Regions from separate parts of the Methylobacterium organophilum genome, predicted to be linked through region 2. Evidence: predicted binding sites of a transcription regulator. Region 2 holds the regulator's gene; the other holds the start of a gene.
The links. Region 2 encodes PhoB, which activates phosphate uptake and scavenging genes when phosphate is short. Its sites were predicted from a motif close to TGTCATNNANCTGTCAT; they were not measured.
Positions count from the first base shown of each region.

Region 1: MMB17_RS17910 (PhoX family protein) is a predicted target of PhoB. The motif match lies at 1,178-1,194, and genes of this name have one in related genera.

Region 1 covers NZ_CP092848.1:3,804,154-3,807,562, forward strand. The annotation lists gene MMB17_RS17910 (PhoX family protein) at 1-1,117, opposite strand, end outside; gene MMB17_RS17915 (transporter family protein) at 1,318-2,259, opposite strand; gene uvrA (excinuclease ABC subunit UvrA) at 2,781-3,409, opposite strand, start outside.
Region 2 covers NZ_CP092848.1:2,402,582-2,405,990, reverse strand. The annotation lists gene MMB17_RS11095 (GcrA family cell cycle regulator) at 115-663, shown strand; gene MMB17_RS11090 (DMT family transporter) at 856-1,176, shown strand; gene phoB (phosphate regulon transcriptional regulator PhoB) at 1,222-1,923, opposite strand; gene phoU (phosphate signaling complex protein PhoU) at 2,042-2,758, opposite strand; gene pstB (phosphate ABC transporter ATP-binding protein PstB) at 2,814-3,409, opposite strand, start outside.

The sequences.
Region 1 (3,409 bases), 1.4 Mb from region 2:
CGGAATCGAGGAGATCGGCATTGCCGGCCCGATCCGGGGCGACCCTGGCCGCGCTGACGAAGCGGTAGACGTGCTGGAAGCGCTCGTCGTCGCCGAGATAGACGACGTAGCGCCCATCCGCCGCGGTGATGCCGGCCGCGCCCTCGTGCCGAAAGCGGCCGAGCGCCGTGCGCTTCTTCGGGGTCGAGGCTGGATCGAAGGGATCGATCTCCACGACCCAGCCGAATCGGTTGGGCTCGTTCGGCGTCTTCGCGAGGTCGAAGCGCGGATGGAAGCGGCCCCAGCCGTATTGGGGCGTGCCCATGGTCATGCTCTTGGCGTTGCGCGCCTCCGCATGGCCCTCGGGCAGGGCGCCGAGGAAGTAGTAGGGGAAGTTCTCCTCGCCCGAGAGCCAGGTGCCCCAGGGGGTGACGCCGCCGGAGCAGTTGTTGATCATGCCCTCGACCCGCCGCCCGGTCGGGTCGGCCTCGGTGACGAGGCGGGGATGGCCCGCCGCCGGCCCGGTGAGGGCGATCGGCGTCCGCGCGGTGATGCGGCGGGTATAGGGGGAGCCTGGAACCGGGCGCCACCGACCGTCCTCCCGGCGGATCTCCACCACCGAGCCGCCATGGGCCGCCATCTCGATCGCGACCTGATCCGCGCCGATGCCGGCGATCACGCCCTTGCGGTCGGCGGCGTTCAGCCCGGGGAACATCAGCTCGGCATTGGTGTATTCGTGGTTGACCACGAGCAGGCCGCGCGCGGCGCTGCCGTCGAGGGGAATGAAGCCCACGAAGTCGTTGTTGTAGCCGAATTGCCGCTCCTGGCGCTCCGCGCTCTGGGCGGCGGGGTCGAAGGCCGGGGCATCGGGAAAGAGCGGGTCGCCCCAGCGCAGCAGAACCTGGGATTCGTAGCCCTCGGCCACATGCAGATGCGCGTCGACGCCGGCGGGAAGCTCGGGGAAGTCGAAGGCCGGGGTCTCGGCCGGGGCTTCGGCCGCGGCGGCGAGGCCGGACAGCGCCTCGGAGCCGATCCCGGCGGCGAGGGAGGCGGCCAGCGCACCGCGCATCAGGTCGCGCCGGGAGAAGCGGCGGGCGATCACCGCGTCGAGGCTCGGGGCGGCTTTCGGGTCGGACATCGCGGCCTCACTCTCCGATCGGGTTCAAGCCCGGCGCTAAAGCCGCCGCATGTCGCTCCGATGACGCTCCGACGACGCCCCCCGCGCCGGCTCGGCCGAGGGCCGGTGCACGGCGGGCATGAAAAAACCGCCCGGCCAGGAGCCGGGCGGTCTCGTCGAGATCGACAGCGGGGCGCCGCGCGGCGCCCCGATGCGCGAAATCAGTACTTGCGGACCAGCGGGGCCGGGGCCGGAGCCGCGGCGGGGGCCGGGGTGTAGAGCGGGGCGATGATGCGGAACCAGCCGTCCGTGCTCTCCGAGACGCCGGCCGAGGTCACGACGTCGCGGGCGACGTAGGCCTGCACCGTGAACGGCCCGAAGTCGTAGCCGATGAGGCCACCGAGGGCGAAGCGGCCACCGCGACCGACGCGGCTGCCGAGGACGCCCAGACCGGCCGGGAAGGTGATCGCGTTCGGGTCGAGGTTGACGGTGCCGTAGCCGATGGCGCCGATCTCGAACTTGCCGAACTTCTTGGTCGCGGTCAGGTCGAGGTTGAGCGCGTCCGAGATGCCGACCGGGCCGAAGAAGGCGGGGATGCCGTTCGGGCCATCGAAGCGGCCGGGAGTGTCGTAGAAGTTGTAGGTCAGGTTGGCGGTCAGGTTCCAGCCGTCGCCGGTGTAGCTGATCGCGCCGCCGGCACGGTAGGTGTTGGAGGCCAGGATGTTGAGGCCGCCGCCGCGACCGGCGTTGAGCTCGTTCAGGTAGGTACCGAACAGGACGCTGACGCCGATGTTGCCGCCGAGGTCGAACGCCCAGATGCCGCCGATGAAGGTGCCGACGTTGATCGAGGTGTCACGGCCGCCGGCAGCGCGGCTGAAGGTGAACACGGTCGGCGGAGCGACGGCGAGCTCGATACGGCCGCCGAAGGGCGTCCAGGGGGTCGACCACAGCAGGATCGGAATGTTCACCGCGGTGTCGACCGCCGCGTTGTCCTGGCTGCGGTAGGTGAAGGTGTTGATGGCGTAGACGCCTTCCGGAAGCGGGGCGCCGGTGGCGAGACCGACCTGCTCGCCGGGGACCGTGGTCGTCTGGGCCTGCGCGGCCGTGGCCGTCATACCGGCCGTGAGCGCGAAGGCGCCCGCGGCGAGCCAGTTCTTCATCATTTTCTGGTTCCTTCCCAAGGATTTCAGGCGACCGCCCCGTAGCCCCCGTCGACTTCAGCCGAACTTTTCCCGTCCGTACTGCCAGCGCCGGGCGCCCCCTTACGGCCCCACCTCAAGTCTCAACGTCGGGAACTATTCTACACTGCGCTCCGGAATGACAGGGCGTTGCCTGCAATCTCGGCAGTTCGGAACCTACCGTTGCGCAAAAGTCGCATTTTTGCGGCGCCGCAACAGGGGCTTAACAAAGAGTTAAGCATACTTAGTCACCCGGCGGTCCACTTGTACGGCCCGCACTTCCGGCAAAATACCACATGAAGCTCAGCCGTTTGGCGCAGGACGCGCGGGCGCCTGCGGCGACGTCGTGGCGCGCTCCCGGCGCCGTCCGGCGGCGAGCCCCGGCAGCAGCCTGCCCCGCCCGTGACCAGGCCGCGCCCGGGTCACCCCGGATCACACGGGTTCCCCGGTTCGAATCGCCCGGCGCCCGACAACCGGAACGCGAAGATCCGGTCCCGCGATTCGCCTCACTCCGCCGCCTGGCGCCGCTTCGTGCGGCCGGGCGGCGCCGATTCCGCGGCCGAGGCCGGGCGCCGGGCCAGGACCTCGCGCAGGAACCGGCCGGTATGGCTCGCCTTGGACCGGGCGATCTCCTCCGGCGTGCCCTGCGCCACCACCGTGCCGCCGCCATCCCCGCCTTCGGGGCCCATGTCGATCACCCAGTCGGCGGTCTTGATCACTTCGAGGTTGTGCTCGATCACCACCACCGTGTTGCCCTGGTCGACCAGCTCGTGGAGCACCTCCATGAGCTTGGCGACGTCGTGGAAATGCAGGCCCGTGGTCGGCTCGTCGAGGATGTAGAGGGTGCGCCCCGTCGCGCGCTTCGACAATTCCTTGGAGAGCTTCACGCGCTGGGCCTCGCCCCCCGACAGGGTGGTGGCCTGCTGGCCGACGCGGACGTAGTGCAGGCCGACGCGGTTCAGCGTCTCCATCTTGTCGCGGATCGCCGGCACCGCCTTGAACAGCTCGGCCGCCTCCTCGACGGTCATGTCGAGCACGTCGGCGATCGACTTGCCCCGGTACTTCACCTCCAGGGTCTCACGGTCGTAGCGCTTGCCCTTGCAGACGTCGCAGGTGACGTAGACGTCCGGCAGGA
Region 2 (3,409 bases):
GCCGGGGGGAGACCCGGCGGGCATCACCGACAGGTTCGGACTGCCCGGCCGCCGGCACCACCGGGCGAGGCGGCGCGGGCACCGGCCGCGGGAACGAGACGACGTGGAGGGGCCATGAGCGAGGCGGTTCCGAGCTGGACGGACGAGCGCGTCGAGCTTCTGCGTCGGCTGTGGGAGGATGGTCTGAGCGCCAGCCAGATCGCCTCGCAGATCGGCGGGATCTCGCGCAATGCCGTGATCGGCAAGGTGCATCGCCTCGGCCTCGCCGGCCGGGTGAAGCCTACGGGCCCCACCCAGGCCGCCCCCCGCAAGAAGTCCGGCGCGGAGAGCGAGGAGGCCCTGCCCATCGCCGCCGTGGTGGAGGAGGTGGTCCTGCCCGAGCCGCCGGCCATCGTGACCCATCGCCCGGCCCCGGACTTCCCGATCGTTCCGCCCCCGGCGGCGCCCGAGCCCGCGGTGATCGCGGTGTCCCAGCGCGTCACCATCATGGAACTGCGGGAATCCATGTGCCGCTGGCCGATGGGCGACCCGACCTCGCCGGAATTCCGCTTCTGCGGTGCCCGTTCGATCACCGGCCTACCCTATTGCACGCAGCACGCCCAGATCGCCTACCAGCCGGCGGCCGAGCGCAAGCGCGACCGTCGCGTGGCGGGCTTCCGCTGACGCGCGCCCGACCGGGCACAGGCGGCTGACAGGCGGGCTCCGGCCCGCCTTTTCGTTTCGGGGTGCCGCCTTGCACCCGGCAAGCCTCGCCTTTCGGATAGGGCGCACTAAGGTTTCCCGCGAGGCAACGACCTCACCCGCATCGGGGCAGGATGTCCGGGACGGCCCGGCCTTCTCAAGGAGAGCCGGACCATGGCCTGGTTCATTCTGTTCGCCGCCGGGATCCTGGAGGTCGTCTGGGCCTTCACGATGAAGCAATCCGCGGGCTTCACGAAGCCGGTGCCGGCCCTCGTCACCCTGGTCGCGATGGTCGCGAGCGTGGTGCTTCTCTCGATCGCGATGCGCAGCCTGCCCCTCGGCACGGCCTATACGGTCTGGACAGGCATCGGCGCGGTGGGCGCCTTCCTCGTCGGCATCCTCGTGCTCGGCGAGCCGGCGAATGCCCCGCGGGTCATCGCCGCCCTGCTCATCGTCAGCGGCCTCGTGATGATGAAGCTGTCCTCGGACGCGTGAGCCGGCGGGCGCTCGAAACGCCCCACCGCTCTCGCGAAAAACCCCTCAGCCGCCCGCGAACATCTCGTCGAAGGAATAGCCCGATCCGCGCACGGTGCGGATCGGGTCGGTCTGGCGCGGACGATTGATGGCCTTGCGCAGGCGGCCGACATGCACGTCGACGGTGCGCTCGTCGATATAGACGTCGTGGCCCCAGACCCCGTCGAGGAGCTGTTCCCGGGAAAAGACCCGGCCGGGGCTCTGCATCAGGTATTCGAGCAGCTTGAACTCGGTCGGCCCGAGATGGATCTCGCGGCCCTGGCGGCGGATGCGGTGGCTCACCCGGTCGAGCTCGATGTCGCCGGCCACCAGCGTGTCGGCAAGATGGGCGGGCTTGGCCCGGCGCAGCAGCGCCCGCACCCGCGCCAGCAGCTCCGGCACCGAGAAGGGCTTGACGATGTAGTCGTCCGCCCCGGTGGAGAGGCCGCGCACCCGGTCGCCCTCCTCCCCCCGGGCGGTGAGCATGATCACCGGCAAGCGTTCGGTCTCGCGGCGGGCGCGGATGCGGCGGCACAGCTCGATGCCCGACAGGCCCGGCAGCATCCAGTCGAGCAGGATCAGGTCGGGGATCTGCTCGCGCAGCAGCAGGTCCGCCTCGTCGCCCCGCGCGGCGTGGTCGACGGCGAAGCCCTCGGCCTCGAGGTTGTAGCGCAGGAGCGTGGTGAGGGCTTCCTCGTCCTCGACGATCAGGATCCGGGCGCTCGTCATGGGTGCCTCTTGGAACGCGTCCCAACGAGGCGGAGGCCGGTGCACGTCGGGAAGCGGACTGTACAAAGACTGGAGCCGCCGCCCGACGGATGCGGGCGGCGGCTCGCGACAGGAAGGGTCAGGCGGCGCCGGGCTGAACGGTGGCGTAGTTCGAGGCGTCGTTCTTCGGGCGCTCGCCGGCCGGGGTCTCGCCGGTGACGAGATACTCGATGGTCTCGGCGATGTTGGTGGTGTGGTCGCCGATGCGCTCGACGTTCTTGGCGCAGAACAGGAGATGCGTGCAGAACGAGATGTTGCGCGGATCCTCCATCATGTAGGTCAGGAGTTCCCGGAACAGCGAGTTGTAGAGCGCATCGATCGCGCTGTCGCGCTGCCACACGTCGTGGGCGGCCGAGACGTCCCGGGTGCCGTAGGCGTCGAGCACGTCCTTGAGCTGCTCTTGGACGAGGTCGCTCATGTGCTGGACGCCCAGCACGATCTTCTGCGGCTGGGTCTGGTCGCCGATGGCGACGACCCGCTTGGCGATGTTCTTGGCGAGGTCGCCGATACGCTCTAGATCGCCGGCGACGCGGATGCCCGAGATGGTCTCGCGCAGGTCGATGGCCAGGGGCTGGCGGCGGGCGATGAGGAGCACCGAGCGCTCCTCGATCTCACGCTGGAGCGTGTCGAGCCGCTTGTCGGCGGTGATGACGGCCTGGGCCAGCGCCGTATCCCGGCGCACCAGCGCCTCGGTCGCGTCGGTCATCATCTTCTCGGCGACGCCGCCCATCTCCGAGATGGCCCGGCGCAGGTCCTCGAGATCCTGGTCGTAGGAGCTGACGATATGTTCTGACATCTGTTGGACTCCAGGATCGGGCCGCTCCGCGCGGCCCCGGCGGAAGGATCTCGTCTCAGCCGAAGCGGCCGGTGATGTAGTCCTGGGTCTGACGTTTGTCGGGGTTCATGAAGATCTTCGTCGTCGGGCCGAACTCGATCAGCTCGCCGAGATACATGAACGCCGTGAACTGCGAGATGCGGGCGGCCTGCTGCATGTTGTGCGTCACGATCACGATCGTGAATTCGTTGCGCAGCTGGTCGATCAGCTCCTCGATGCGGCCGGTGGAGATCGGGTCGAGGGCCGAGGTGGGCTCGTCGAACAGGATCACCTCCGGACGCTGGGCCACGGAGCGGGCGATGCAGAGGCGCTGCTGCTGGCCGCCGGAGAGACCCATGCCGGACTGCTTGAGCTTGTCCTTGACCTCCTCCCAGAGGGCGGACTTGCGCAGGGCGTCCTCGACGCGACCGTCGAGTTCGGATTTGGGCAGCTTCTCGTAGAGGCGCAGGCCGAAGGCGACGTTGTCGTAGATCGACATCGGGAAGGGCGTCGGCTTCTGGAACACCATGCCGATACGGGCCCGCAGTTCGTTCAGGTCGACCTTCGGATCGAGGATTTTCTGGCCGTCGACCAGGATCTGCCCCTCGGCCCGCTGCTCGGGGTAGAGGCTGT